Regions from separate parts of the Streptomyces sp. NPDC006332 genome, predicted to be linked through region 2. Evidence: predicted binding sites of a transcription regulator. Region 2 holds the regulator's gene; each other region holds the start of a gene.
The links. The regulator HrcA, encoded in region 2, represses chaperone genes, less so after heat shock. The targets are predictions, from matches to a motif close to TTNGCACTCNGNNNNNCNGAGTGCNAA.

Region 1 (10,075 bases), on a different contig from region 2:
GGTGACATTCCCAACATCTGACCCGTCTCCTCCGCCGTCAACCCCACCGCGATCCTCAGCAGCAACAGCTCGCGCTGGTTCTCGGGGAGGTTGGCCAGGAGTTTCTTGGCCCACTCGGCGTCGCTGCTCAGCAGCGCCCGCTCCTCGGGGCCCAGCGAGTCGTCCGGCCGCTCGGGCATCTCGTCCGAGGGGACCGCCGTCGAGCCGGGGTGGCGCATCGCCGCCCGCTGCAGGTCGGCGACCTTGTGCGCGGCGATGGCGAAGACGAACGCCTCGAAGGGTCTGCCGGTGTCCCGGTAGCGCGGCAGGGCCAGCAGCACCGCGACACAGACCTCCTGGGCGAGGTCCTCGACGAAGTGCCGGGCATCACCCGGAAGGCGGGACAGACGGGTGCGGCAGTAGCGCAACGCCAGGGGGTGGACATGGGCGAGCAGGTCGTGCGTGGCCTGCTCGTCCCCGTCCACGGCGCGATGGACGAGCCCGCCGATCGCCCCTGGGGCCGTGCCCGCCTCGTCGTCGCGCATCGGTCCATGGTGCCTTGGCGGTGTGCGATCCGTGGCATCGCGCTGGTCGTTGTGCACCGAAGCGTTATGAGCAGGTGCGCCGGAACTCATCCCCTGCGCCCTCCCGTTCCGCTCGACCGACTTGTCCCCGAGGAACTCCACACCTCAAGGATGCGGCATCCGCGGCGAAACGAGCAGCGGGCGTCGATCCGCCCCCTGTGCCGCCCCCGCCCGCCTCGCAGCAGGCGGGGATTTTCCGACCCCCGCTACGACACACTGGGGCGCCTAGCGGACCAGGCCCCAGCGGAACCCGAGCGCCACGGCGTGCGCCCGGTCCGAGGCGCCGAGCTTCTTGAACAGGCGTCGGGCGTGCGTCTTCACGGTGTCCTCGGAGAGGAACAGCTCGCGGCCGATCTCGGCGTTGGAGCGGCCGTGGCTCATGCCTTCGAGGACCTGGATCTCACGCGCGGTGAGCGTGGGCGCGGCGCCCATCTCGGCTGAGCGCAGCCGGCGGGGGGCCAGCCGCCAGGTCGGGTCGGCGAGAGCCTGCGTGACCGTCGCGCGCAACTCGGCGCGGGACGCGTCCTTGTGCAGATAGCCGCGGGCACCGGCGGCGACCGCGAGGGCCACACCGTCGAGGTCCTCGGCGACCGTGAGCATGATGATGCGCGCACCGGGGTCGGCGGACAGCAACCGGCGGACGGTCTCGACGCCGCCCAGACCGGGCATGCGTACGTCCATCAGAATCAGGTCCGAACGGTCGGCGCCCCACCGGCGGAGGACTTCCTCACCGTTGGCCGCGGTCGTCACGCGCTCGACGCCGGGCACGGTCGCGACCGCGCGGCGGAGCGCCTCTCGGGCAAGCGGGGAGTCGTCGCAGACGAGGACGGATGTCATGGCCGCCCTCCGCAGCTGATGCACGTCACCTTGAGCCTCCAGGCTGGTACGAAATCGTCACCTGTGCGGTCGACCGACTCGGACACCTGCCCGAGCGTTTGTGTTTTCAACCGCCTCCGCACTCTCAACGACGGTCACTCGAAAGAGTTACGGGGCCGTGTGCCATCTTCGGCACTCTACGTGAGGGCGCGGACACAGAGCAGACACGCGCGGCGGACCCGCGACGTTTCATCACAACCCATGCCCCATTTAGACCCTTTTCTTCCCATTTTCTGGTGTCTGAGGCTAGATTCGCAATGTGTCATATTTTCATCTCCTTAGATCGTAGACGTACGGTAGTGGGCACCCGTATCCACTCAGAACGGCTGCAAGGGGTCACGCAATGGCAGATTTCTCCCGCCTTCCCGGACCGAACGCGGACCTGTGGGACTGGCAGCTCCTGGCCGCCTGCCGCGGGGTGGACAGCTCGCTCTTCTTCCATCCGGAGGGCGAGCGCGGGGCGGCCCGGAGCGCTCGCGAGAACTCGGCCAAGGAGGTCTGCATGAGGTGCCCGGTGCGCGCGCAGTGCGCGGCGCACGCGCTGGCGGTGAGAGAGCCGTACGGCGTCTGGGGCGGGCTGACCGAGGACGAGCGCGAGGAGTTGATGGGTCGGGCGCGCCACCGGCTGGTGTCGGCATCGGCGACCACCGGGGACAGCGCTTCGAACACTTGAAGGAACGTTTCTGCTCTCCGGGCACGCTCACGCAGCGTGCCCTTTACCTTTCTCCGGCGGCCGTTTCCACGTCTCCCCGGCGGGCTCCTCGCTGGCGGGCCGCCGCCCGCGTCAGGTGGTCCAGCGTCGCCGCCACCGCCGGCACGTGCGCCAGGTCGGGCAGCGTGAGCGCGACGATCTCCCGCCGCACCGCCGGTTCCAGCGACACGGCGCGGGCCCCTCGCGGCCGTACCGACTCGACGGCCAGCTGGGGCAGGACGGCGACGCCGAGCCCCGCGCCCACCAGACCCACCACGGCCGGGTAGTCGTCGGTCGCGAAGTCGATGCGGGGCGTGAAGCCGGCCCCCTCGCACACCTCGACCAGTTGACCGCGACAGCGCGGGCAGCCCGCGATCCACGGCTCCTCGGCCAGCTCTCCGATCGCGACGGAACCCGAGGTGCCGACGCGAGCGAGCCGGTGCCGTTCCGGGACGAGGGCGACGAGCCGGTCGGTGAGCAGGGGCCGTACGACCAGGTCGTGCCACTCCTCCGCGCCGGCGGCCCGCTCGTAGCGGAAGGCGAGGGCCACGTCGCAGTCGCCCTCGCGCAGGAGCTCGACGGACCGGGGCGGCTCGGCCTCCTCCAACGAGACGCGGGTGCCGGGGTGTTCGGCGCGCAGGGCGGCCAGGGCCGTCGGGACGAGGGTGGAGCTGCCGCTGGGGAAGGAGACCAGCCGGACCCGCCCGGCCCGCAGCCCGGCGATCGCGGCGACCTCCTCCTCGGCCGCGGTGAGCCCGGAGAGGATCCCGGCGGCGTGCCTCACCAGGGCCTCGCCGGCCTGGGTCAGCCGCATCTCACGTCCGCTGCGGATCAGCAGGGGCGTGCCCACCGAGGCCTCCAGGGCCTTCATCTGCTGACTGACGGCGGGCTGGGTACAGCCCAGTTCGCGCCCCGCCGCCGAGAAGGAACCGGTGGTGGCGACGGCGCGCAGCACACGGAGATGACGGGCCTCGATCACGGTATCGAGCATAAGCGGGCCTTGGGGCAGATGCCGAATAATGCGTCGACGCTTTTGTCGGCCGCCCCTTACCGTGCCGTCATGAAGCTTCTGTCTGTGAATTCTGGCCGTCCGAAGGCCGTGTCGTACACAGATGACCCCGAGGGTGTGACCGGCATCGACAAGCGGCCGGTCCAGGGGAGCGTGCGGGTGGCTGCGCCCGGCCCCAAGGGCGTCGGCGGCAGCGGGCTGGCCGGGGACGCGGTGTGCAAGCGAGCGCATCACGGCGGCGACGACCAGGCGGTGTACGCGATGGCGCGCGAGGACCTCGACGGCTGGGAGCGGGATCTGGGGCGGACGCTGCCGCACGGTTCGTTCGGCGAGAACCTCACCACCGAGGGCCTCGACGTGTCCGGCGCGTTGATCGGCGAGCGCTGGCGCATCGGCTCGGAGGTGGTGCTGGAGGTGACCTGCGGGCGGATACCCTGCGGAACCTTCCAGGGGCACCTGGGTGAGCGGGGCTGGGTGAAGCGGTTCACGCGCAAGGGCGCGCCGGGCGCGTATCTGCGGGTGATCCAGCCCGGGGAGATCAAGGCCGGCGATCCGATCGAGATCGTGCACCGGCCGGAGCACGACGTGACGGTCGCCCTGCAGTTCCGCGCGGTCACCACCGAGCGGGAGCTGCTGCCGCGGCTGCTGCCCGCGGGCCGGGCGCTGCACCCTGAGGTGCTGGCGGAGGCCGCCAAGTACGCGGACGCTCAAGGTCCCTGACGGGCGCTCAGTTATTTCCGGCAGACGGCAGTCGGGACGGTCACGCACGAGAACGCAGTCGGCCTGGTCCGCAGGCGTCCAAAGGCCCTGTGCGGGGGCGAGCCGCACGGCCCGGGTCACTAACCTTGCGTCATGACAACGGCTCTCATCACGGGATCGACCGCGGGCATCGGTGCCGCGTTCGCACGGCGGCTGGCTTCGGACGGGCACAACCTCGTCCTGGTCGCCCGCGACACCAAGCGGCTGCGGGAACAGGCGACCGAACTGCACGACCGGCACGGCATCGAGGCGGGAGTCCTCACCGCCGACCTCGCGACGGACGACGGCATCGAGGCGGTGGCCGACCGGCTCGGCGACCGCAAGAACCCCGTCGACCTGCTGATCAACAACGCGGGCTTCGGCAACAAGGGCCGCTACCTCGACGTACCCATGGCGGACGAGCTGGCCATGCTCAAGGTGCACTGCGAGGCGGTGCTGCGGCTGACGTCGGCGGCGACCGAGGCGATGCGGGAGCGGGGGCGCGGGGGTGTGGTCAACGTCGCCTCGGTGGCGGCGTTCATGCCGCGCGGGACGTACGGCGCGTCCAAGGCGTGGGTCGTGCAGTTCACCCAGGGCGTGGCGAAGGACCTGGCGGGCACCGGGGTACGGCTGATGGCGCTGTGCCCCGGGTTCGTGCGCACCGAGTTCCATCAGCGGGCCGGGATGGGGACGGACAACATCCCCGGCTGGATGTGGCTGGACGCGGACAAGCTGGTGGCGGCCGCGCTGGCGGATCTGGCGCGCGGCAAGTCGTTGTCGATCCCGGATCCGCGGTACAAGGCGCTGATGGGGTTGGTGAAGGTCACTCCGCGGTCGCTGCTGGGCGGGATCAGCTCGAAGACGGGGCGCAAGTACGGGCCCCAGTAGGTGAGCAGGTGGCGTCGCCCCTCCGGTGGGAGAATGGTCGGGACGGAAACCGGGTCCAGGGGGGCCGGAGGCGGCGTCATGACGTTCGTACAGCTCATCGACTGCAGGACCGACCGGTTCGACGAGATGAACCGGCTGATGGACACGTGGGTCGAGCAGACCAAGGGAAAGCGGACCGCGACGCACGCGGTGGTCGCCAAGGACCGCTCCGACGCGTCGCACCTCATCGAGATCGTGGAGTTCCCCTCGTACGAGGAGGCGATGCGCAACTCCGCGCTGCCGGAGACCGACCGGATCTTCCAGGACATGGTCGCCCTGTGCGAGGAGACGCCGACGTTCACCGACCTGGAGGTCGTGCGGGACGAGCAGTTGCACGCGGCGAACGTACGGCGGTTCTTCGAGACGCTGTCGACCGCGGGCGATCTGCCGCCGATGAACGACCTGCTCGACGAGGACATCCACAGCCGCGATCCGATCCACCCGCAGGACACGATCGGGCTGGACTCCGCCCGTGCCGAGTTCCGGATGTGGCGGGCCGCCTTCGACTTCACGTTCACGGTCGACGACCTCATCACCCAGGGTGACAGGGCCTGCGCGCGGTGGACCTGGAACGCCACCCACAAGGCGGACTTCCTGGGGATTCCCGCCACCGGGAAGCGGGTCACCATGACGGGGACGACCATGTTCCGGTTCTCCCCCGACGGGAAGATCGCGGAGACCTGGTGGCAACACGACCAGCTGGGCCTGATGCAGCAGCTGGGTGCGCTGGACGCGTTGGAGAAGTAGTCGGCCGCCTCGGCCGGGCGAATGACCCGCGAAGGGGAAGGGCCCCGTTCCGCACCTGGGTGCGGAACGGGGCCCTCTGCGAGCGGGGTGCCTCAGTGGGCGTGGCCGTGGCCGTGGCCCGCGGCGGCCGGCTCTTCCTCTTCCTTCTTCTCGACGACCAGGGTCTCGGTCGTCAGGAGCAGGGAGGCGATGGAGGCGGCGTTCTCCAGGGCGGAGCGGGTGACCTTCACCGGGTCGATGACGCCGGCCTTGACCAGGTCGCCGTACTCACCGGTGGCGGCGTTGAAGCCCTGGCCCTTGTCGAGCTCGGCGACCTTGGCCGTGATGACGTAGCCCTCCAGGCCGGCGTTCTCGGCGATCCAGCGCAGCGGCTCGACGGCGGCCTTGCGGACGACCGCGACACCGGTGGCCTCGTCGCCGGTCTTGCCGAGGTTGCCCTCGAGGACCTTGACGGCGTGGACCAGCGCGGAGCCACCACCGGAGACGATGCCCTCCTCGACCGCGGCGCGGGTCGCGGAGATGGCGTCCTCCAGACGGTGCTTCTTCTCCTTCAGCTCCACCTCGGTGGCGGCGCCGACCTTGATCACGCACACGCCGCCGGCCAGCTTCGCGAGGCGCTCCTGGAGCTTCTCGCGGTCCCAGTCGGAGTCGGTGTTCTCGATCTCGGACTTGATCTGGGCGACGCGGCCCTGGACGTCGTCGGAGTTGCCGGCGCCGTCGACGATCGTGGTGTCGTCCTTGGTGATCGTGACACGGCGGGCGGAGCCCAGCACGTCCAGGCCGACCTGGTCGAGCTTGAGGCCGACCTCCTCGGCGACGACCGTGGCGCCGGTCAGGATCGAGATGTCCTGGAGCATGGCCTTGCGGCGGTCACCGAAGCCGGGAGCCTTGACCGCGACCGCGTTGAAGGTGCCGCGGATCTTGTTCACGACCAGGGTGGAGAGCGCCTCGCCCTCGACGTCCTCGGCGATGATCAGCAGCGGCTTGGAGGAGTTGGTCTGGATGACCTTCTCCAGCAGCGGCAGCAGGTCCTGGATCGAGGAGATCTTGCCCTGGGTGATCAGGATGTACGGGTCGTCGAGGACGGCCTCCATGCGCTCCTGGTCCGTGACGAAGTACGGCGACAGGTAGCCCTTGTCGAAGGCCATGCCCTCGGTGAAGTCCAGCTCCAGACCGAAGGTGTTGGACTCCTCGACGGTGATGACGCCGTCCTTGCCGACCTTGTCCATCGCCTCGGCGATGAGCTCGCCGACCTGGTTGTCCTGGGCGGACAGACCGGCGACGGCGGCGATGTCGGACTTCTCGTCGATCGGGCGGGCGGTCGCGAGGAGCTCCTCGGACACGGCCTTGACCGCGGCGTCGATGCCCTTCTTCAGGGCGGCCGGGGAAGCACCCGCGGCGACGTTCTTCAGGCCCTCGCGCACCAGCGCCTGGGCGAGCACGGTGGCGGTGGTGGTGCCGTCACCCGCGATGTCGTTGGTCTTGGTCGCCACCTCCTTCACCAGCTGGGCGCCGAGGTTCTCGTACGGGTCCTCGACCTCGACCTCACGGGCGATGGTGACGCCGTCGTTGGTGATGGTGGGAGCGCCGAACTTCTTGTCGATGACGACGTTGCGGCCCTTGGGGCCGATCGTCACCTTGACCGTGTCAGCGAGCTTGTTGACGCCGCGCTCGAGGGCGCGACGGGCGTCCTCGTCGAACTTCAGGATCTTCGCCATGGGAGCGTGAGCCCTCTCGGAAATCTAGGTGAAATTAGCCGCGCCCCCGGCGCCCGGCTCATTAGTGATCGCGGGGGGCCAGGGGCGCAGCTCAATGCAAGGTGCTTCGCGGTGAGGCGAAGCGAGGTGAACTACTTCTCGATGATCGCGAGCACGTCGCGAGCCGAGAGGACGAGGTACTCCTCGCCGTTGTACTTCACCTCGGTGCCGCCGTACTTGCTGTACAGCACGATGTCGCCGGTCTTGACGTCGAGCGGAAGACGCTCGCCGTTCTCGAAGCGGCCCGGACCGACGGCCAGGACGACGCCCTCCTGGGGCTTCTCCTTGGCGGTGTCCGGAATGACCAGGCCAGAGGCGGTGGTCTGCTCAGCGTCGAGCGGCTGGACCACAATGCGGTCCTCGAGCGGCTTGATGGCAACCTTGGAGCTGGTGGTCGTCACGATCCGACCTCCCCCTTCGGAGATCTCACGGGGTTAACTGTCTGAGGTGGCGACCAGGTGGATCCGTCGTCGCGGGTGCCGGACCTGCCCGTCGCTAGTTGGCACTCTCCAGGGGGGAGTGCCAGGTCCGAGACTATGACCGCGATTAGCACTCGGTCAAGCGGAGTGCCAATCCGGTCGGCGCGCGGCGCGGATTTCGTCCGGCGTTCATCTTCCAGCGGGCCCGCGAACGGAGCAGACGCCGCCCGGACTCCCCTGCTCCCTTACAGGTAGTCCTCCAGCCGCCCCACCGTCAGACCCGCCCCCTGGATCTCCCGCAGCAGCCGTACCGTGCGCTCCCTCGGCGACCGGGCCGCGGACTCACCCGAGGCCACCGACACGATGTCCCCCGGGCGCAACCGGCTCTCGCCCTTCGCGAAGGTCAGCCGCTCGCCGTCCATGGACGCCCGCCACAGGACGACCGCCGTGACCGCGCAGTCGGTGGCCGCGCGCAGGGTCGTCGTGTCGTACGTGCCGTAGGGCGGGCGGAACAGGTGCGGGCGGACGCCGAAGCGGGACCTGAGTTTGTCCTGCTGGCCGCAGATCTCGGCGCGCTGGCCGGCGTAGGGCAGACCGCGCAGGGCGGCGTGGTCGAGGGTGTGGTTCTGGATGCTCGCGCCGACCGCCTTCAGGCGCGCGAAGTGGCCGTACCCCGGTCCGACGACGCTGTCCGTGAGGAACATGCTGACCGGCAGCCGCAGTTCGCGGACCAGGTCGATGAAGCGCGGGTCCCGCTCGGCGCCGTCGTCGTAGGTCAGGAAGACGACCCGGTCGGTCGTGCGGACGCGGTCCACCACGGGTGCGAGGCCCGGGCCCGCGGCGTGCGGGGCGGCGGGCCGGGCGGGTGGCCGTGGGGCGGACGGCAGGGGGCCCGCCAGTCCCCAGCGGCGGTACGCGGGCCGCCCCGCCGAAGCGGAGCCGTGCGGGCCGACCCGCTGGGCCGCCTTCTTCCCGAGCCGTTCGATGGGGTCGACGGACTGGGCGCAGCCGGCGAGCAGACACAGCGCCAGGACTCCGGCCGTCGGCGCCCACCGCCTCACCGCCGGCCCTCGGGCCGGCTCACGGCGTGCCCCTCGCCGTACCGCTCCTCCGTCACGTCCCGCATGCCGCGGATCTCACACGTCCGGCGGGCGTACGACAGCCCAGGCAGGCAGGGCTGGTGGAGGGTGTGGCTGGTGTGTACGACCCCTTGGCATGGTGCCGGATCCTCGCAGGCCACCGCCGTGAACCCGGGGTGACGTCGCCGCCGGGGGCGGACCGTCCACCGACTGGCTCACAATGAACGGGTGAACGACCTCGCTCCCCTCCTCGCCCCCGAGGGCCGCGCCCTCCTCGACGAAGTACGCGACACCGCCCCCGCCGACGAACTCGCCGTCGCCACCCGGCTGCGCCGCGACCATCCCGCCGCGCTGGTGTCGGCGGCGCTCGGGCAGGCCCGGTTGCGGCAGCGGGCGGCGGCGAAGTTCGGGGCCGAGGACGCCGGGCGGATGTTCTTCACCCCGAACGGGGTCGAGCAGTCGACCCGGGCGAGCGTGGCGGCGTACCGGGCCGGGTGTTTCCGGGCGCGGGGGGTGCGGTCCGTCGCCGACCTGTGCTGCGGGATCGGTGGGGACGCCATCGCCTTCGCGCGGGCCGGGATCCGCGTCCTGGCCGTCGACCGGGACCCCCTGACCTGTGCCGTGGCCCGCGCGAACGCCGACGCGCTCGGCCTCGCCGACCTGATCGAGGTGCGCGAGGCGGACGTGACGGAGGTCGACACGGCGGGGTACGAGGCGGTGTTCGTCGACCCGGCCCGGCGTTCCTCCAAGCGCGGCCGGATCTTCGACCCGGAGGCGTACTCGCCGCCCCTGTCGTGGGCCGTGCGGGCCGCGCTGAAGGCTCCGTACGCGGGCCTGAAGGTGGCCCCGGGCATCCCGCACGAGGCCGTCCCCGCCGCGGCGGAGGCCGAGTGGGTCTCGGACGGCGGAGACGTGAAGGAGGCCGTGCTGTGGTTCGGCGCCGAGCCGGGCGCCGTCCGGGCCACGCTGCTGCCGGGGCCCCGCACCCTGCTCTCCCGCGGTCTGCCCGACCCCGAGGTCCGCCCGGTCGGCCGGTACCTGTACGAGCCCGACGGCGCCGTCATCCGCGCCCACCTGGTCGCCGAGGTCGCCGAGGACCTGGGAGGCGGGCTGATCGACCCGACGATCGCCTACGTCACGGCCGACGAGCGGCGCCCCACCCCGTACGCGTCCGCTTATGAGATCACCGATCAACTCCCGTTCGGCGTGAAGAAGTTGAAGGCCCTGCTGCGGCAACGCGAGGTCGGCGTGCTGACCGTGAAGAAGCGG
Region 2 (10,075 bases):
GGAGGAAGCCCCGGGGCTCCATCGGGAAGACCCGGTGCTTGCCGAAGCGGTCCTCCAGGGTGACCGTGCCCGCCTCGCAGCGGATCACCGCACCGCAGAAACCCGACCCCGGTTCCTCGACCACCAGGCCGGGCTCCGCCGGGACCTCCGGTGCGGGCTGGGGCTTCTTCCACGGCGGGGTCAGGTCCGGAGAGTACTGGCGCATTCGGATGACGATAGGAGAAGACCGGGCCGTCCGGCCGTACGGGTCACCGCGACACGCCGAAGCGCTCCGCCAGCGCGTCCCGCTGTGCCCGTACGAACCCCGCGTCCACGACCGCTCCGTGACCGGGCACGTACCGAGCGTCCTCGCCGCCCAGCTCCAGCATCCGGTCCAGCGCGGCCGGCCAGCGCGACGGTACGGCGTCCGGGCCCGCCATGGGCTCGCCGGACTCCTCGACCAGGTCGCCGCAGAAGACCACCTCGGGCGAGCCCGGCACCAGGACCACGAGGTCGTGGGCGCTGTGGCCGGGCCCCACGTTCGCCAGCAGGACCTGCCGGCCGCCCCCCAGATCGAGGGTCCACTCGCCGGAGACCCGGTGCCGCGGCACCACCAGGGCGTCGACCGCCTCGTCCGCCAGGGCCTCCGCCAGACCGTTGCGCACCCCGTCCGTCCGCAGCTCCTCCCGCGCGACCCGCCCGTCGAGCACCGTGTCGATGCCCACCGCGCCGAACACCTCCGCCCCCGCGAACGCCGCGGTGCCGAATACGTGATCGAAGTGGGGGTGGGTGAGCGCGAGATGGGTCACACGATGACCGGCGAGCTCCTCCGCCGCCGCCCGCAGCCGCGCACCCTCCTGGAGGCTCGACCCGGCGTCGATCACGAGGGCCCGGCCCTCGCCGACGACCAGCCCCACCGTGCAGTCCCAGCCGGGCAGCCGACACCGCCCGACCCCGGCCGAAACCCGCTCCCATCCCAGCTCTTCCCAAGTCACCCTCATACCGCGACGCTAACCGGAGCGGCGCGCCGGGGCACGGCCTCGTGGGACCGGCCTTGCCCGGGGCGTACCCCACGGCCGTACACTGGGCCGGGGACGCTGGCACTCGGATATGACGAGTGCCAGGCCGGGAACCCAGGGGACTGGGGGACGACTTCTGGAGGTGGGCGCGGATGCTGAGTGAACGCAGGCTCCAGGTGCTGCGCGCCATCGTCCAGGACTACGTCGGTACCGAGGAGCCCGTCGGGTCCAAGGCGCTCACCGAGCGGCACAACCTCGGCGTCTCCCCGGCGACGGTCCGCAACGACATGGCCGCCCTGGAGGACGAGGGGTTCATCGCCCAGCCGCACACCAGCGCCGGGCGGATCCCCACCGACAAGGGGTACCGGCTGTTCGTCGACAAACTGGCCGGCGTCAAGCCGATGACCGGGCCGGAGCGGCGTGCCATCCAGAACTTCCTCGACGGCGCCGTCGACCTCGACGACGTCGTGGCGCGGACAGTGCGGCTGCTCGCGCAGCTGACCCGGCAGGTCGCCGTCGTGCAGTACCCCTCGCTGACCCGTTCGACCGTGCGCCACGTCGAGCTGCTGTCACTCGCCCCCGCGCGGGTGATGCTCGTGCTGATCACGGACACCGGGCGGGTCGAACAGCGGATGGTCGACTGCCCGGCGCCGTTCGGCGAGAGCCCGCTCGCGGATCTGCGGGCGCGGCTCAACAGCCGGATCGCCGGCCGTCGTTTCACCGACGTCCCGCAGCTGGTGGAAGACCTGCCGGAGGCCTTCGACATCGAGGACCGCGGCACGGTCACGACGGTGCTCTCCACCCTCCTGGAGACGCTCGTCGAGGAGAACGAGGAGCGGCTGATGATCGGCGGCACCGCCAATCTGACCCGCTTCGGGCATGACTTTCCCCTCACGATCCGTCCCGTCCTGGAGGCGCTGGAGGAGCAGGTCGTGCTTCTCAAGTTGCTTGGCGAGGCGGGGGATTCGGGCATGACCGTACGGATCGGTCATGAGAACGCCTATGAGGGACTCAACTCTACTTCTGTGGTCTCGGTCGGTTACGGTTCGGGCGGCGAGGCAGTCGCCAAGCTCGGCGTGGTCGGACCGACCCGCATGGATTACCCGGGAACGATGGGAGCGGTACGCGCAGTGGCACGGTACGTCGGACAGATCCTGGCGGAGTCGTAAGTGGCCACGGACTACTACGCCGTTCTAGGCGTGCGCCGCGACGCGTCGCAGGACGAGATCAAGAAGGCCTTCCGGCGGCTCGCACGCGAGCTGCACCCGGACGTCAACCCCGATCCGAAGACCCAGGAGCGGTTCAAGGAGATCAACGCCGCCTACGAGGTGCTGTCGGACCCGCAGAAGAAGCAGGTCTACGACCTCGGCGGCGACCCGCTCTCGCAGGCGGGCGGCGGCGGTGCGGGCGGTTTCGGAGCCGGCGGCTTCGGCAACTTCTCGGACATCATGGACGCGTTCTTCGGCACGGCGTCGCAGCGCGGCCCGCGCTCGCGGACCCGGCGTGGCCAGGACGCGATGATCCGGCTCGAGATCGAGCTGGACGAGGCCGCCTTCGGCACCACGAAGGACATCCAGGTCGACACGGCGATCGTCTGCACCACCTGCAGTGGTGAGGGCGCGGCGCCGGGCACCACCGCGCAGACGTGTGACATGTGCCGCGGCCGCGGTGAGGTGTCGCAGGTGACGCGGTCCTTCCTCGGCCAGGTCATGACCTCGCGGCCCTGCCCGCAGTGTCAGGGCTTCGGCACGGTCGTCCCGACGCCGTGCCCGGAGTGCGCCGGTGACGGCCGGGTCCGCTCCCGCCGCACGCTGACGGTCAAGATTCCCGCCGGTGTCGACAACGGCACCCGGATCCAGCTCGCGGGCGAGGGCGAGGTCGGGCCCGGCGGTGGTCCCGCCGGTGACCTGTACGTCGAGATCCACGAGCTGCCGCACTCGCAGTTCCAGCGCCGGGGAGACGACCTGCACTGCACGGTCACCCTCCCGATGACCGCGGCCTCCCTGGGCACCAAGGTCCCGCTGGAGACGCTGGACGGTCTGGAGGAGGTCGACATCCGGCCCGGCACCCAGTCCGGCCAGTCGATCCCGCTGCACGCCCGCGGTGTCACGCACCTGCGTGGCGGCGGACGCGGCGACCTCATCGTGCACGTCGAGGTGCAGACCCCGTCCAAGCTCGACCCCGAACAGGAACGGCTGCTGCGCGAGCTCGCCAAGCTGAGGGGCGAGGAGCGGCCGCAGGGGCAGTTCCAGCCGGGGCAGCAGGGGTTGTTCTCCCGGCTGAAGGACGCGTTCAACGGTCGCTGAGCCTGCCCGGCGGCGGGCCCCGAGGGCACCTCTGAGGGGCCCTCGGGGCACCGCTCAGAGGACTTGCCACCCGGAGACACCAGCGGCCCGTGCCGGGCGGAAGGCCGGATTCGGACTTGTTCGAGGGACGTGACAACATGCCGTCATGTCCTCCGCACTGACCGATCTCTTCCCTTACCCGATCGTGCAGGCCCCCATGGCGGGCGGCGTCTCCGTACCGACGCTCGCCGCCGCCGTGTGCGAGGCCGGCGGGCTCGGGTTCCTCGCTGCCGGGTACAAGACGGCCGACGGCCTGTACCAGGAGATCAAGCAGCTGCGGAGCCTCACCACCCGCCCCTTCGGCGTGAACCTCTTCCTGCCGCAGCCGGAGTATGCGGACCCCGCCGCGGTCGACGTCTACACCCACCAGCTGGCCGGCGAGGCCGCCTGGTACGAGACCGAGCTCGGCGACAAGGACAGCGGCCGCGACGACGGCTACGAAGCCAAACTCGCGGTGCTGCTCGACAACCCGGTCCCGGTGGTCTCCTTCCACTTCGGCGTCCCCCAGCCGGACGTCCTGGACTCGCTGCGCCGGGCCGGCACCCTCACCCTCGTCACCGCGACCACCGCCGAGGAGGCCCTCGCCGTGGAACGGGCCGGCGCCGACGCGGTGATCGCGCAGGGCGTGGAGGCGGGTGGCCACCAGGGCACCCACCGGGACATCCCCGAGACCGACGGCTCGGGCATCGGGCTGCTGTCGCTGGTCGCCCAGATCCGCGAGACGGTACGGATCCCGATCGTCGCCGCCGGCGGCATCATGCGCGGCAGCCAGATCGCCGCCGTACTCGCCGCGGGCGCGTCCGCGGCCCAGCTCGGCACGGCGTTCCTCGCCACCGCCGAGTCCGGCGCGAACGCCGTCCACAAGCACGCGCTGACCAACCCCCTGTTCGTCCGCACGGAGCTGACCCGCGCCTTCTCCGGCCGGCCGGCCCGCGGCCTGGTCAACCGCTTCCTGCGCGAGCACGGCCCGTACGCGCCCGCCGCCTACCCGGAGATCCACCACCTCACCTCGCCGCTGCGCAAGGCGGCCGCCAAGGCGGGCGACGCGCAGGGCATGGCGCTGTGGGCGGGACAGGGCCACCGGATGGCCCGCGAACTGCCCGCGGGGCAGCTGGTCGAGGTGCTGGTGGCCGAACTGGCCGCCGCGAAGGCGGCGTTGTCGTCCTGCCCGGCCACGGGTGACGTCTGATGACCGCGCCGGTCTTCGTGGTCGACCCGCTCGAGCTCCCCGACTTCTGCGGCGGGGAGCTCGTCCTCGACGGCCCGGAGGGACGGCACGCCGTCTCCGTGAAACGTCTGCGGCCCGGCGAGGACGTCGTCCTCACGGACGGGCGCGGGCGCTTCGCCGAGGGGGCCGTCAAGGCCGCCGAGGGCAAGGACCGGCTGGTCGTCTGCGGTCTGGAGATTGTCGAGGAGGAGCCGCGGGAACAGCCGCGCATCACCGTCGTCCAGGCACTGCCCAAGGGCGACCGGGGCGAGCTGGCCGTCGAGACGATGACCGAGACCGGCGTCGACGCGATCGTGCCGTGGGCCGCGTCCCGCTGCATCACGCAGTGGAAGGGCGACCGCGGCGCGAAGGCGCTCGCCAAGTGGCGTGCCACCGCCCGCGAGGCCGGCAAGCAGTCCCGCCGGGTCCGCTTCCCCGAGGTCGCGGAAGCGGCGACGACCAAGCAGGTCGCGGCACTTCTCGCCGAGGCCGACTTCGCCGCCGTACTGCACGAGGACCGCGTCTACGACAGTGCGCCGCTGGCCACCGCCGAACTCCCCACCGAGGGCGAGATCGTGCTGGTCGTCGGCCCCGAAGGGGGCGTCTCCCCTGAGGAGTTGGCGCTCTTCGCCGAGGCGGGTGCGAAGGCGTACCGGCTGGGCCGTACCGTGCTGCGTACCTCGACCGCGGGCACGGCCGCGACCGCACTGCTCCTCGGCCGCACCGGCCGATGGTCCTGACCGACCCTGACTGACCCTGACCGACAAGGGGAACACGGTGGAACTCGCCCAGGTACGGCTCCTCGTCTCCGACTTCGCCGCCTGCTACCGCTTCTACGACGAAGTCCTCGGCCTGAAGCCCCAGTCGGGGGCGGCGGACGGACCGTACGAGAAGTTCAGCGCCGCCACCGGCGCGGCCGGTGTCGCCCTCCAGGACCGGGCCATGATGGCCGAGATCCTCGGCGAACTCGGTGACCCGGCCGCCGGTCACCGCTCCCTGGTCGTCCTGCGCGTCGACGACCTCGACGCCTACTGCGAGCAGATCACCGGGCGCGGGGCCTGCCTCCTGCACGGCCCGTCCCCCATGACGGACCGGATGCGCGTCGCCCACCTCAAGGACCCCGAGGGCAACCTGGTGGAGCTTCAGGAGTGGCTGCTGCTGCGCGGCTGACGGGGCCTGCGCTCCGGGGCGCGTGAGTGGCCGTATGCGCTCTACCGTCGTGGGCCGGACGGTGGCAGGCTTCCCTTCATGGGGGCGTTGAGACGGACTTGGCGTCGGCCACGCGGACAGCGGGTGGTGGCCGTGGCGGGACTCGCCGTGGTCGCCGTGGGCGGAGTCGTGGCCTGTGAGCCGGGCGGGCTGAACACCGCGACGGTGGCCTATACGACGGATCAGACCGTGACGGCCGAGCTGGAGCGGCAGAAGGCCGACGTACGGTGGCTCAACTGCACGGCCTCGTACGACGACGGGGCGAGCCCGAGCCCGAGCGAGCACACCGTGGCCTCCGTCGACTGCAAGGGCGAGACGGACGACGGCAAGGACATCACCGTCACCGGCAAAATCACGCGTGCCGTCAGCGGCGCCTGTGTGCGCGGGGATCTGACCGCCAAGATCGACGGCAGGCAGTGGTTCCACGTGAACGGGCTCGGCAACTGCGAGGCGAAGACCACCCCGCCCGTCAGCCGGCCCGGACAGCCCGGGCCCACCGTCACGGTGACCGTCACCAGGACCGTCTGGTGCCAGGTCGACCCCTCCTGCCGACCCGTCGAGGGCAAGTGATCTTCCGGTGGCGGCGATTGGCCAAGTGATCGAAACCCCTGTTCTCGGGCGACGCGCGTGCATAGGGTGATCGGGTGACACAGCCAGCGACGTCGCCGTCTCCCGCGTACTTCCGGTATCCGCACCTGCACGGCGAGTCGGTCGCCTTCACCGCCGAGGACGACGTGTGGCTCGCCCCGCTCGACGGCGGCCGGGCCTGGCGGGTGAGCGCCGACAACGTGCCGGTGACCCACCCCAGGATCTCCCCCGACGGCACCACCGTCGCTTGGACCAGCACCCGCGACGGCGCCCCCGAGGTGCACATCGCCCCGGTCGACGGCGGCCCCGGCAAGCGCCTCACCCACTGGGGCAGTTGGCAGACCCAGGTACGCGGCTGGACCCCCGACGGCCAGGTCCTCGCGGTCACCACACACGGCCAGGCGAACCTGCGCCGCAAGTGGGCGCACGCCGTCCCGCTCGACGGCGGACCGGCCACCCGACTGCCGTACGGCCTCGTCGGCGACGTCGCCCACGGGGATTCGGGCACGGTCGTGGTGTCCTCACCCATGGGACGCGAGGCGGCCTGGTGGAAGCGCTACCGGGGCGGCACGGCGGGCAAGCTGTGGATCGACCGGGACGGCGACGGCGAGTTCGTCCGGCTGCACGAGGAGCTGGACGGGAACCTCGAGTACCCGGTGTGGGTGGGGGGCCGGATCGCGTTCCTGTCCGACCACGAAGGCGTGGGCGCGCTGTACTCCTCCCTCCCCGACGGCTCCGACCTGCGACGGCACACCCCGCTCGAGGGCTTCTACGCCCGGCACGCGGCCGGCGACGGCACCCGGGTCGTGTACGCCAGCGCCGGAGAGCTGTGGATCCTCGACGACCTGGACGGCGCCGAACCGCGTCGGCTCGACATCCGTCTCGGCGGTCAGCGCGTCGACCGGCAGCCGTTCCAGGTGAACGCCGCCCGCTGGTTCGGCTCCGGCGCCCCCGACCACACCGCCCGCGGCAGCGCGATCGGCGTCCGCGGTGCCGTGCACTGGGTCACCCACCGTTCCGGCCCCACCCGCGCGCTCGCCGCCGAGCCCGGCGTACGGGCCCGGCTGCCGCGCACCTTCCGCGCGGACGGCGAGGAATGGGTGGTGTGGGTGACGGACGCGGAGGGCGACGACGCCCTGGAGTTCGCGCCCGCCACCGGCCTCGCCCCCGGCGCCACCCCCCGCCGCCTCGCCGCCGGACAGCTCGGCCGCGTCCTCGGGCTCGCGATGGCACCCGACGGCAGCCGGGCCGCCGTCGCCGCGCACGACGGACGCGTACTGCTCGTCGAGCGGGAGACCGGCGAGGTCCGCGAGGTCGACCGCAGCGAGGACGGGGACGTCTCCGGCCTGGTCTTCTCACCCGACTCCAGCTGGCTCGCCTGGTCGCACCCCGGCCCGCTCCCGCTGCGTCAGCTGCGGCTCGCCAACACCACCGACCTGTCGGTCACCGAGGCGACCCCGCTGCGCTTCCAGGACTACTCCCCGGCCTTCACCCTGGACGGCAGGCACCTCGCCTTCCTGTCCAACCGCTCCTTCGACCCGGTCTACGACGAGCACGTCTTCGACCTGGCCTTCGTGGTCGGTGACCGCCCGCACCTGATCACGCTGGCGGCGACCACGCCCTCGCCGTTCGGTCCGCAGCGGCACGGCCGCCCCTTCGAGGCGCCCGACAAGGACGAGACCCCGGAGAGCGAGGGCACCCCGGCCACCCGGATCGACCTGGAAGGCCTGGCCGACCGGATCGTGCCGTTCCCCGTGGAGGCGGCCCGCTACTCCAACCTGCGGGCCGCCAAGGACGGGCTGCTGTGGCTGCGGCACCCGGTACGCGGAGTGCTCGGCTCCTCCCGGGCCACCCCCGACGACCCGGACCCGCACACCGAGCTGGAGCGCTACGACCTCGCCCAGCAGCGCATCGAGCATCTCGCGGTCGACGTCGACCACTTCGCGGTCAGCGGCGACGGCAAGCGGGTCCTCCTCTGGACGGGCGATCGCCTGAAGGTCGTCCCCAGCGACCGGCGCGCCTCGGGCGACGACGACAGCGACACCAACATCACCGTCGACCTCACCCGGATCCGGCAACTCGTCGACCCGTCCGCCGAGTGGCGGCAGATGTACGACGAGACCGGCCGGGTCATGCGGGACCACTTCTGGCGCGCGGACATGAGCGGCGTCGACTGGGCCGGCGTCCTCGACCGCTACCGCCCCGTCCTGGACCGGGTCGCCACCCACGACGACCTGGTCGACCTGCTCTATGAGGTCCAGGGCGAACTCGGCACCTCGCACGCCTACGTCATGCCGCGCGGCGGTCACGGCGGCGGGCCCCGCCAGGGGCTGCTGGGCGCGGACATCTCCCGTCACCAGGACGGCCCCGACGGGTCGGCGCGGTGGCGCATCGACCGCATCCTGCCGACCGAGACCTCCGATCCCGGCGCCCGCTCCCCGCTCGCCGCGCCCGGCGTCGCGGTCCGCGCCGGGGACGCGATCGTCGCGGTGGGTGGCGTCCCGGTCGACCCGGTGACCGGGCCCGGCCCCCTCCTCGTCGGTACGGCGGGCCACCCGGTCGAGCTGACCATCTCGCCGTCCGGCGGCGGCGAGGTACGGCACGCGGTCGTCGTCCCGGTCGCCGACGAGGAACCCCTGCGCTACCAGGCCTGGGTCGCGGACCGGCGGGCGTACGTGCACGAGAAGTCCGCCGGCCGCCTCGGATACCTGCACGTCCCCGACATGCAGGCGCCCGGCTGGGCCCAGATCCACCGTGACCTGCGGGTCGAGGTCGCCCGCGAGGGCCTGGTCGTCGACGTCCGTGACAACCGGGGCGGGCACACCTCCCAACTCGTCGTGGAGAAACTCGCCCGGCGGATCGTCGGCTGGGCGGTGCCGCGCGGGATGCGGCCGTACAGCTATCCGCAGGACGCGCCCCGCGGGCCGATCGTCGCCGTCGCCAACGAGTTCTCCGGCTCCGACGGGGACATCGTCAACGCGGCGATCAAGGCGCTGGGAATCGGCCCCGTGGTCGGTACCCGCACCTGGGGCGGCGTGATCGGGATCGACAGCCGCTACCGCCTGGTCGACGGCACCCTCATCACCCAGCCGAAGTACGCCTTCTGGCTGGAGAACTACGAATGGGGCGTGGAGAACCACGGCGTCGACCCCGACGTGGAGGTCGTACAACGCCCCCAGGACTACGCGGCGGACAGGGACGTCCAACTCGACGAGGCCATAAGGCTGGCCCTGGAAGCACTGGAGAACAGCCCCGCAAAAGCCCCGCCCACTTTGCCCACCTAAAAGGGGCGCGGGGCTGTATCGATGTGCGGCTCCGCCGCGTGGGCGCGACCAGCCCCAGACCACCCGCACCCGACGACGATACGATGCCCCACGAGATCATTCCCGCTAACCCCCGGAGGGACCATGGCAGGGGAACCCCAGGACGACTGCCTGTTCTGCAAGATCGTCGCGGGTCAGATCCCGGCGACGATCGTCCGTGAGACAGACACGACCGTCGCGTTCCGGGACATCAACCCCCAGGCACCCACCCACGTCCTGGTGATCCCGAAGGCCCACCACGTGGACGCCGCCGCGCTCGCCACCGAGGCCCCGCAGCTCGCCGCCGACGTCCTGCGCGAGACGAAGGCCGTCGCCGACGACGAGAAGCTGGAGAGCTACCGCACCGTCTTCAACACCGGCAGCGGCGCCGGCCAGACCGTCTGGCACGCCCACGCGCACGTCATC
Region 3 (10,075 bases), on a different contig from region 2:
CTCCCACAGTCGCCTCGACGTCTCCTCCGGGTACGCCCGGACCTGCGGCTGCGCGTCCAGCACCTGCACCAGCCGCGCCTCGGAGTCATACGCGGGCCAGCCCGGGTCTCCGGTCCGCGCGAACGCGGTCCAGGACTGCCGGAAACGGGCCGACAGCGCCTCCGCCTCCTCCGAGACCTCCCCGGCGAACAGCAGCAGACCGAGGTCGGCGCCGAACGTGCCGAAGAGCAACGGGATGTCGAGGCCGTGGCAGGCACCCATGGCGCCTCCGATGGCCGGCGCCGACCAGGTGAGTTCGTAGACGTGGGCCCGGCCGCCGCCCGCGCACTGCGCCTCGGCCAGATGGAGACTCGGCATCCCGAACAGCCAGTCGGTCTGGACGCGTTCGAACAGCTCATTCGGTGAGGCGTCGGGGAACGCGGCACGGTACCGGCCCTCACCCGAGCCACCCGAGCCGCCAGAGCCACCCGGCGCGCCCGGCGCGTACATCCGCAGCGCCCCCCGCGCCTGCTCCTCCGTGATCCTGCCCAGCTGCCTGCTCATCGCCAGGAACAGCCGGAACTCGTCCCGGTTGTGGCCGACGACCAGTTCCACGTCCCGGGCCGCCCCGGCCTTCAACGCCTCCCAGGGCGTGACCGGCAGGACCTCGCCGTCGACCACCGGGGAGAACGGGGTCACCGTGGGGGCGGCCTGGCCCCACCGGTCCACGTACTGGAGCATCTTCTCGCCCAGTGCCGCGCCCGCCGAGGTCAGCCGGCGCGGGTCGATCGCGGACAGGTCGGCGGCGGTCGGACGCAGGCCCGCCTCCGCGGCGATCGCCGTCCCGATGTCACGGGCCAGCGCCTCGGAGAAGTACGTGCCCGGCACGCTCTGCGCGATGGCCCGCCGGAACAGTCCGGACGCGCTCGGCATGGCGAGGAGGGCCGCCACCGATCCGGCGCCCGCCGACTCGCCGAAGACGGTCACCTGGCCGGGGTCGCCGCCGAACGCCGTGATGTTGTCCCGTACCCACTCCAGCGCGGCGACCTGGTCGAGCAGACCCCGGTTTGCGGGCGCCCCCTCGATGCGGGTGAAACCCTCGATGCCGACGCGGTAGTTGAGGGTGACGACCACGACGTCGCCGTCCCGCGCGATGCGGTGGGCGTCGTAGCCGGGGCTGCCGGTGTGGCCGATCTTGTAGGCACCGCCGTAGATCCACACCATGACCGGGCGGCGGGCGGCCGGATCCGGGTCCGGCGTCCAGACGTTGACCGTCAGCCAGTCGTCACCCAGGGGCGTCGCAGGTGGGGCGCCGTCGCCCAGCCCGGCCGCGTCCTGCGGGGGCGGCGGGCCGAAGGCGTACGCGTCCCGGACGCCGTCCCACGCCTCGGGCGGGCGGGGCGCCTGGAAGCGGGCGTCGCCGACCGGTGGGGCGGCGAACGGGATGCCGCGGAAGACGGTCAGCCCGTCCTCCAGGCGCCCGCGCACCGCACCCGACGCGGTGCGGACCTCTGGGTTTCGGGCCTCGGTTGTCGTCACGGTGGGCGCTCCTCGCCGTCAGGTCGATGGTTGCTCACCCGAATCATTGCCGTCGACCACGACGTTGTCATCCATGACGTCGCCCCCGAGGCCCTCGCCCGCGCCGGAGGCTTGCGCGGGGTTCGGCCGACTCAGCTGAGCGTCGCCAGCGCCGCCGCGTCGTACGGCTTCAGCTCGGCGTGGCGGCCGGCGAGGACCTTCGCCGCCCACTCCGGGTCCTGGAGCAGGGCGCGGCCCACAGCGATCAGGTCGAACTCCTCGGACTCCAGCCGGTCGAGCAGGTCGTCGATGCCCCGCAGCGGGGCGCCCTCGCCCTGGAAGCCCTTGATGAAGTCGCCGTCGAGGCCGACCGAGCCGACGGTGATGACGGGCTTGCCGGTGAGCTTCTTGGTCCAGCCGGCCAGGTTGAGGTCCGAGCCGTCGAACTCGGGGAGCCAGTAGCGGCGGGTGGAGGCGTGGAAGGCGTCGACGCCGGCCGCGGCGAGCGGGGCGAGGATGGACTCCAGCTCCTCGGGGGTCTCGGCGAGGCGAGCGCGGTAGGCCTCCTGCTTCCACTGGGAGTAGCGGAAGATGATCGGGAACTCGGACGACACGCTCTCGCGGACCGCCGCCACGATCTCCTCGGCGAACTTCGCCCGGGCCACCGGGTCGCCGCCGTAGGCGTCCGTGCGGCGGTTGGTGCCCGCCCACAGGAACTGGTCGATGAGGTAGCCGTGGGCGCCGTGCAGCTCCACACCGTCGAAGCCGATCCGCTCGGCGGCGGCCGCGGCCTCGGCGAACGCGCCGATGACGTCGTCGAGGTCCCGCTGGGTCATCGCCTTGCCGGTGGCCTCGTCGTCGCCGATACGCAGTCCGGAGGGGCCGACGGCGGGGGCGTCCGCGTAGGGCGGCTGGCCCTGCTCGCGCACCATGCCGATGTGCCACAGCTGCGGGACGATCGTGCCGCCCGCCGCGTGCACCTCCTCGGCGACCTTCGCCCAGCCCGCGAGCTGCTCCTCGCCGTGGAAGCGCGGGATGCTGTCGCTCTGCCCGGCCGAGTCGTGGCCGACGTACGTGCCCTCGGTGACGATCAGACCGACGCCCGCGGCGGCCCGGCGCGCGTAGTACGAGGCCACGTCCGCGCCCGGGATGCCGCCGGGGGAGAACGCGCGGGTCATCGGCGCCATCGCGATGCGATTGGGGACGGTCAGGCCGTTGAGGGAAACAGGCCGGGAGAGGACTTCGGCCGCGCGGGAGGCGGAGGCGGCGACGGTCACGTGGGGACTCCTCAGGACAGAACGGGTGGGACCGGTTGGTATGTGCATGCGCATATACGTTGCGTAGGCGTCAACCGGCGCGTCCGCCCCGGCATTCCGCTGATGTTGTGACCCCGGACACGCCCGAGGGCGGCACCCCCTGTGTCCAGGGAGTGCCGCCCTCGGTCAAGGACGGTTGATCAACCCTCAGGTCGATCAGAAGTCCATGTCACCGCCCGGCATGCCGCCGCCGGCCGGGGCAGCGCCCGCCTTCTCCGGCTTGTCGGCGATGACGGCCTCGGTGGTGAGGAACAGCGCGGCGATGGAGGCGGCGTTCTGCAGCGCGGAACGGGTCACCTTCGCCGGGTCGATGATGCCCTCGGCGATCATGTCGACGTACTCACCGGTCGCGGCGTTCAGGCCGTGGCCGACGGGCAGGTTGCGCACCTTCTCGACGATGACGCCACCCTCGAGACCACCGTTGACGGCGATCTGCTTGAGCGGGGCCTCCAGGGCCAGCTTCACGGCGTTGGCGCCGGTCAGCTCGTCACCTTCGAGGTCCAGCTTCTCGAAGACCGAGGAGGCCTGCAGCAGGGCCACGCCACCACCGGCGACGATGCCCTCCTCGACGGCCGCCTTCGCGTTGCGAACGGCGTCCTCGATGCGGTGCTTGCGCTCCTTGAGCTCCACCTCGGTGGCGGCACCGGCCTTGATGACCGCGACACCGCCGGCGAGCTTCGCCAGGCGCTCCTGCAGCTTCTCGCGGTCGTAGTCCGAGTCGCTGTTCTCGATCTCGGCGCGGATCTGGTTGACCCGGCCCTGGACCTGGTCGGAGGAGCCGGCACCGTCGACGATGGTGGTCTCGTCCTTGGTGATGACGACCTTGCGGGCACGGCCCAGGAGGTCGATGGAGGTGTTCTCGAGCTTGAGACCGACCTCCTCGGAGATGACCTCGCCGCCGGTGAGGATGGCGATGTCGTTCAGCATCGCCTTGCGGCGGTCACCGAAGCCCGGGGCCTTGACGGCGACGGACTTGAAGGTGCCGCGGATCTTGTTGACGACCAGGGTCGACAGGGCCTCGCCCTCGACGTCCTCGGCGATGATCAGCAGCGGCTTGCCCGACTGCATGACCTTCTCCAGGAGCGGGAGCAGGTCCTTGACGGAGCCGATCTTGGAGTTGGCGATCAGGATGTACGGGTCGTCGAGCGACGCCTCCATACGCTCCATGTCGGTGGCGAAGTACGCCGAGATGTAGCCCTTGTCGAAGCGCATACCCTCGGTGAGCTCCAGCTCCAGACCGAAGGTCTGGGACTCCTCGACGGTGATGACGCCTTCCTTGCCGACCTTGTCCATGGCCTCGGCGATGAGCTCGCCGATCTGGGTGTCGGCGGCGGAGATGGAGGCCGTGGAAGCGATCTGCTCCTTGGTCTCGACATCCTTGGCCTGCTCGAGGAGGGCACCGGAGACGGCCTCGACGGCCTTCTCGATACCGCGCTTGAGGGCCATCGGGTTGGCGCCGGCGGCTACGTTGCGCAGGCCTTCCTTGACCAGGGCCTGGGCGAGGACGGTCGCGGTGGTCGTACCGTCACCGGCGACGTCGTCCGTCTTCTTGGCGACTTCCTTGACCAGCTCGGCGCCGATCTTCTCGTACGGGTCCTCGAGCTCGATCTCCTTGGCGATGGAGACACCATCGTTGGTGATCGTGGGGGCGCCCCACTTCTTCTCGAGGACGACGTTGCGGCCCTTGGGGCCGAGCGTCACCTTGACGGCGTCCGCGAGCTGGTTCATGCCGCGCTCGAGGCCGCGCCGTGCCTCCTCGTCGAACGCGATGATCTTGGCCATGTGAAGTGGTCCCTCCAGGACTGGGGGTGATTCCTTCGGACCGCGCCCGCGCCCGCGACGGACGGCTCGCACGCCTCGTGGTTCCTTGCCCCACCTGGCCTGCGGGCCTCACCGACTCGGTCCTTCTTTGTCACTCTCACCTTCAGAGTGCTAACGCCAATGATTAGCACTCGCCCCCCGAGAGTGCAAGGCGCACTCGCGAAGCGAGTGCTCGTTGAGGGGTGGTGGTCGGGCGACGGGCGGGCGCAAGCGCCTAGGGGGGATCCGCAGGTGAACAGTGCACCCGGACGTACCCCGGGGCGTGTCCGGTGCGCCACCCACCGGGCAAGTCGCGCCCCCGCGTGGACGGACGGCTCGCGCCCCGGGCACACCGAAGGGCTCACACCCCCTGAGAGGTGCGAGCCCTTCGAAGAAGAACAGAAGAACGTCGCTGCAGTTACCCGGCGCGATTCAGCCGGTCGCCAGACGGACCATGTCCGCCTGCGGCCCCTTCTGACCCTGTGAGATCTCGAAATCGACCCGCTGCCCCTCTTCCAGGGTGCGGTACCCGTCCATCTGGATGGCGCTGTAGTGGACGAAAACATCCGCACCACCGTCGACCGCGATGAAGCCGTACCCCTTCTCCGCGTTGAACCACTTGACGGTGCCCTGAGCCATGCCTAACTCCCCTATTACTGGCCCTTGCACAGACCCACACTTCGTGGATCCGGGTCAGACCTCACCCCCCACATGATTGGGGGCGTGCGCCGGAACGCGTCGACCGCGGCCGAATGTATATGTCCAACTGCCGTCTGCAACAGGTCAATCGGACGAGAATTCTGGACGCACGCGATCCGGAATGTGGCGAGAATTCGCCTGAATCCAGGGCAAGTCGGGCCCCGCAAAGCTCACAAAAGCCACGAACGAGGCACACACTTTGGCTACATCTCGTCGGGCGCACGGCAGAAACAAGGTCTGCCGACCTGTGAAGCGGCAACGCGTTCCCCAACTGTACCGCGCTCAACCACATTGAATTGCCCCCTCCGCTTCTCTCACGGAGGGGGCAATTCTATGAACGCTCGGTAACTGATGTTACCGAAGGTAATGATCAGCCGCCGGCGACGGCCGGAATGATGGAGACACCGGCGCCGTCCGGAGTCGCGGTCTCCAGACCCTGCTCGAAGCGAACGTCGTCGTCGTTGACGTACACGTTGACGAACCGGCGCAGCTTGCCCTGGTCGTCGAGAACGCGCGCGGCGATGCCGGTGTGGTTCTTCTCCAGGTCGGCGATGACCTCGCCGAGGGTGCTCCCCTCGGCGGCGACCTCGGCCTGACCACCGGTGTAGGTGCGCAGGATGGTGGGGATGCGGACGTTGACGCTCATGCTCATGACCTCCGGTCAGGTGTGGCGCCCCATAGGGGCGCGGGGCTGTGTTGAATGTGCGGCTACCGCCGCGTGGGCGCGACCAGCCCCCACCGGCCCGCAGACGAAACGAGTTACTGGACGAGCCCAGCCTCACGGAAGGACTCAAGGTTCGGGCGAATGGTCGCAGTCAGCCCCGTGTCGGCCACCGCATCCAACGTCTTGAGACCATCACCCGTGTTCAGCACCACCGTGGTCTTCGTCGGGTCGAGCAGACCGTTCTCGATCAGCTTCCGCGTCACACCGACCGTCACACCACCGGCGGTCTCCGCGAAGATGCCCTCGGTCCGCGCCAGCAGCCGGATCGCGTCGACGACCTGCTCGTCGTTCACGTCCTCCACCGCGCCGCCGGTGCGACGGGCGATGTCGAGCACATAGGGACCGTCGGCCGGGTTGCCGATCGCCAGCGACTTGGCGATGGTGTTCGGCTTCTGCGGCCGGACCACGTCGTGCCCGGCCTTGTAGGCGACGGACACCGGCGAGCAGCCCTCGGCCTGCGCGCCGAAGATCTTGTACGGCTTGTCCTCGACGAGCCCGAGCTTGATCAGCTCCTGCAGACCCTTGTCGATCTTCGTGAGCTGCGAGCCGGAGGCGATCGGGACGACCAGCTGGTCCGGGAGCCGCCAGCCGAGCTGCTCACAGATCTCGTACGCCAGCGTCTTGGAGCCCTCGGCGTAGTACGGCCGCAGGTTCACGTTGACGAAGCCCCAGCCCTCGCCGGCCGGGTCGCCGATCAGCTCGGAGCAGAAACGGTTCACATCGTCGTAGTTGCCGTCGATGCCGACGAGCTCTCCGCCGTAGACCGCGGCCATGACGACCTTGCCCTGCTCCAGGTCGTGCGGGATGAACACGCAGGAACGGAAGCCGGCCCGGGCGGCGGCGGCGCCCACCGCGCCGGCGAGGTTGCCGGTGGAGGAGCAGGACAGGGTGGTGAAACCGAAGACGCGGGCGGCCTCGATGGCCTGGGCGACGACCCGGTCCTTGAAGGAGTGCGTCGGGTTGCCGGAGTCGTCCTTGACGAACAGCTTTCCGGCGTCGACGCCCAGCTCACGGGCCAGGTTGTCGGCCTTGACGAGCTTGGTCCAGCCGGGGTTGATGTTGGGCTTGTCCGCCACGTCAGCCGGGACGGGCAGCAGCGGCGCGTAGCGCCAGATGTTCGCGGGGCCCGCCTCGATCCGCTTGCGGAGTTCCTCGGCGTCGTAGGCGGAGAAGTCGTAGGCGATCTCGAGCGGGCCGAAACACTCCTCGCACGCGAAGACCGGGCCGAGGGGCACCCGGTGACCGCACTCGCGACAGCTCAGCGCGGCGGCGGGGCCGAGGTCTACGGTGTTCGTGGTGCTTGCATCAGTCTGCACAGCCATGGAGGCGAGGCCCTTTCTCCTCATCTTCCTCACGACGCACTTCGCCGTGAGACGGATTTGGCACCTTCCCTAGTCGGGAGCCTCGCTGGTGACGAGAACCGACTGGAGGGTTGCCGGGGCTTCATCGGGCCGTATCCCTCTGCCCCTCTGGATGAGCGGTATGTGGTTGTTGATCGGTGTAACAAGGCGGCGACCCCGACCTGCGATGGTCACCCGCGTTGTTCAAGACTGTAACCGAAGGCCAGGACAGTTGAGATAGTCGTCCGAACCGCGAGATGGATCACCTGGCACGTGGATCACGGTCTCGCCGAGAAACGCAGAGGAGCCGCGCACTGTGCTGAACGAAGTCGAGCGCTGGCTGAACACCCGCTCCTGGTCGAAGAACGATCGCCCGCTCCACAGGATCCTGGCAGCGAAACGCGCCACCGGCCAGTCGGTCAGCGTGGTGCTGCCGGCGCTCAACGAGGAGGAGACGGTCGGTGACATCGTCGCCGTGATCCGTCACGACCTGATGTGTCAGGTCCCGCTCGTCGACGAGATCGTGGTGGTGGACTCGGGATCGACCGACCGCACGTCCGAGGTGGCCGCCGCGTCCGGGGCGAGGGTCGTCCACCGCGACGACATACTGCCCCGCATCCCGGCCGTCCCCGGCAAGGGCGAGGTGCTGTGGCGCTCGCTGCTGGTCACCGGCGGCGACATCGTCTGCTTCATCGACGCCGACCTGAAGGAGTTCTCCTCCGACTTCGTCTCCGGGATCGTGGGCCCGCTGCTCACCGAACCCGGCGTCGACCTGGTCAAGGGCATGTACGACCGCCCGCTCGGCGGGAAGGCCGGCCAGGGCGGCCGGGTCACCGAACTGATGGCCCGCCCGCTGCTGAACATGCATTGGCCGCAGCTGGCCGGTTTCGTACAGCCGCTGGGCGGCGAGTACGCGGCCCGCCGCTCCCTGCTCGAACAGCTGCCGTTCCCCGTCGGATACGGCGTCGAGCTGGGCATGCTGGTCGACGCCCTGCACCTGGTGGGCCTCGACTCCCTCGCCCAGGTCGACCTGGGCGTGCGCGTCCACCGTCACCAGGACGGGCAGGCACTGGGCCGCATGTCCGCCGCGATCTACCGCACCGCCCAGCTCCGGCTGGCCCGCGGCCACCTCGTCCGGCCCGCCCTCACCCAGTTCGAACGAACGGGGGACGGCTTCGAGCCACGCACCTACTCGGTCGACACGGAGGAGCGCCCGCCGATGGCGCAGATCGCGGAGTACGCGGCCCGGAAGGTCGCCTGATGCGGGTTGGGCGCCCTCTCCGGCCGTGCGACGCGGACCACGCAGTCCGTGTCTCCACCATCCGTGGCGAATGTCATCCGTACGTTTGAGCGTTTCCGGGCCGGGCTAGGTTGAGGCGTATGTCCTCCACCAACGGTGCTGCTCAGGTACTGGTCGCGTCGAACCGCGGCCCGGTTTCGTACGAGGTGCGCGAGGACGGCTCGCTGCACGCCAAACGGGGTGGCGGCGGGCTGGTCTCGGGGCTGTCCGCGATCGGGTCGGACGCGGGGTCCCTGTGGGTGTGCTCGGCGCTGGGTGACGGCGACCGGGAGGCGGTGCGGCGCGGGGTCGGCGAGGACGGCGTGCGGATGCTGGACATCCCGGCCGACGTGCACGCCGACGCGTACAACGGCATCGCCAACTCGGTGCTGTGGTTCGTCCACCACATGCTGTACCAGACCCCGCTGGAGCCGGTCTTCGACGCGGAGTTCCGGCGGCAGTGGGCGTCGTACGAGACGTACAACCGGGCGTTCGCCGAGGCGCTGGCCGAGGAGGCGGCACCGGGGGCGTCGGTCGTGGTCCAGGACTACCACCTGACGCTGGTCCCGGGCCTGCTGCGGGAACTGCGCCCGGATCTGCGGATCGGTCACTTCACGCACACGCCGTGGGCGCCGCCGGAGTACTTCCGGATGCTGCCGGACGACATCGGCCGGCAGGTCCTGCGGGGCATGCTGGGCGCCGACCGGCTGGGTTTCCTGACCCACCGCTGGGCGGACGCGTTCACCGCGTGCGCCGAGGAGTTCGCCGGGGGGCTCGGGAGCACCCGGATCGGGGTGCACGGGCTGGGCGCCGACGCGGACTTCCTGCGCGGGCGGGCGCACGAGGCGGACGTCGACGAGCGGATGGCGGCGCTGCGGGCCGAGGTCGGCGAGGGCCGCAGGACCATCGTCCGGGTGGACCGCACCGAGCTGTCGAAGAACATCGTGCGGGGCCTGCTGGCGTACCGGCAGCTGCTGGAGGACCACCCGGAGTGGCGCGAGCGGGTGGCGCACGTGGCGTTCGCGTACCCCTCGCGGCAGGACCTCGCGGTGTACCGGGACTACACGGCCGAGGTGCAGCGGCTGGCCGATGAGATCAACTCCCAGTACGGGACGCCGGGTTGGACCCCCGTCGTGCTGCACGTCAAGGACGACTTCGCGCGCTCACTGGCGGCCTACCGACTGGCCGACGTGGCCCTGGTGAACCCGATCCGGGACGGCATGAACCTGGTCGCGAAGGAGATTCCGGTGGTCTCCGACGAGGGCTGCGTGCTGGTGCTGTCGCGGGAGGCGGGGGCGTACGAGGAGTTGGGGGACGACGCGATCGCGGTGAACCCGTACGACGTGGTGGCGACCGCGCGGGCCCTGCACGAGGCGCTCACCCTGCCGGCCGGCGAACGGGCCGAGCGCACGAAGCGGCT

Region 1: groES (co-chaperone GroES) is a predicted target of HrcA. The motif match lies at 7,855-7,881, and genes of this name have one in related genera.
Region 3: groL (chaperonin GroEL) is a predicted target of HrcA. The motif match lies at 4,723-4,749, and genes of this name have one in related genera.

What each region holds. Positions count from the first base shown of each region.
Region 1 covers NZ_JBEXRA010000014.1:137,392-147,466, forward strand. The annotation lists gene ABZ027_RS15615 (sigma-70 family RNA polymerase sigma factor) at 1-524, opposite strand, end outside; gene ABZ027_RS15620 (response regulator transcription factor) at 789-1,400, opposite strand; gene ABZ027_RS15625 (WhiB family transcriptional regulator) at 1,783-2,112, shown strand; gene ABZ027_RS15630 (LysR family transcriptional regulator) at 2,156-3,109, opposite strand; gene ABZ027_RS15635 (MOSC domain-containing protein) at 3,191-3,859, shown strand; gene ABZ027_RS15640 (SDR family oxidoreductase) at 3,992-4,765, shown strand; gene ABZ027_RS15645 (ester cyclase) at 4,844-5,551, shown strand; gene groL (chaperonin GroEL) at 5,644-7,269, opposite strand; gene groES (co-chaperone GroES) at 7,401-7,709, opposite strand; gene ABZ027_RS15660 (polysaccharide deacetylase family protein) at 7,973-8,788, opposite strand; gene ABZ027_RS15665 (methyltransferase domain-containing protein) at 9,035-10,075, shown strand, end outside.
Region 2 covers NZ_JBEXRA010000019.1:81,622-91,696, reverse strand. The annotation lists gene ABZ027_RS19160 (DUF3097 domain-containing protein) at 1-205, opposite strand, end outside; gene ABZ027_RS19155 (MBL fold metallo-hydrolase) at 249-980, opposite strand; gene hrcA (heat-inducible transcriptional repressor HrcA) at 1,151-2,167, shown strand; gene dnaJ (molecular chaperone DnaJ) at 2,168-3,304, shown strand; gene ABZ027_RS19140 (nitronate monooxygenase) at 3,450-4,532, shown strand; gene ABZ027_RS19135 (16S rRNA (uracil(1498)-N(3))-methyltransferase) at 4,532-5,290, shown strand; gene ABZ027_RS19130 (VOC family protein) at 5,328-5,720, shown strand; gene ABZ027_RS19125 (hypothetical protein) at 5,799-6,329, shown strand; gene ABZ027_RS19120 (S41 family peptidase) at 6,404-9,631, shown strand; gene ABZ027_RS19115 (histidine triad nucleotide-binding protein) at 9,755-10,075, shown strand, end outside.
Region 3 covers NZ_JBEXRA010000012.1:44,952-55,026, forward strand. The annotation lists gene ABZ027_RS13620 (carboxylesterase family protein) at 1-1,518, opposite strand, end outside; gene ABZ027_RS13625 (NADH:flavin oxidoreductase) at 1,650-2,774, opposite strand; gene groL (chaperonin GroEL) at 2,970-4,595, opposite strand; gene ABZ027_RS13635 (cold-shock protein) at 5,046-5,252, opposite strand; gene ABZ027_RS13640 (MoaD/ThiS family protein) at 5,683-5,958, opposite strand; gene thrC (threonine synthase) at 6,072-7,358, opposite strand; SAM riboswitch class I at 7,376-7,516, opposite strand; gene ABZ027_RS13650 (glucosyl-3-phosphoglycerate synthase) at 7,693-8,637, shown strand; gene ABZ027_RS13655 (trehalose-6-phosphate synthase) at 8,757-10,075, shown strand, end outside.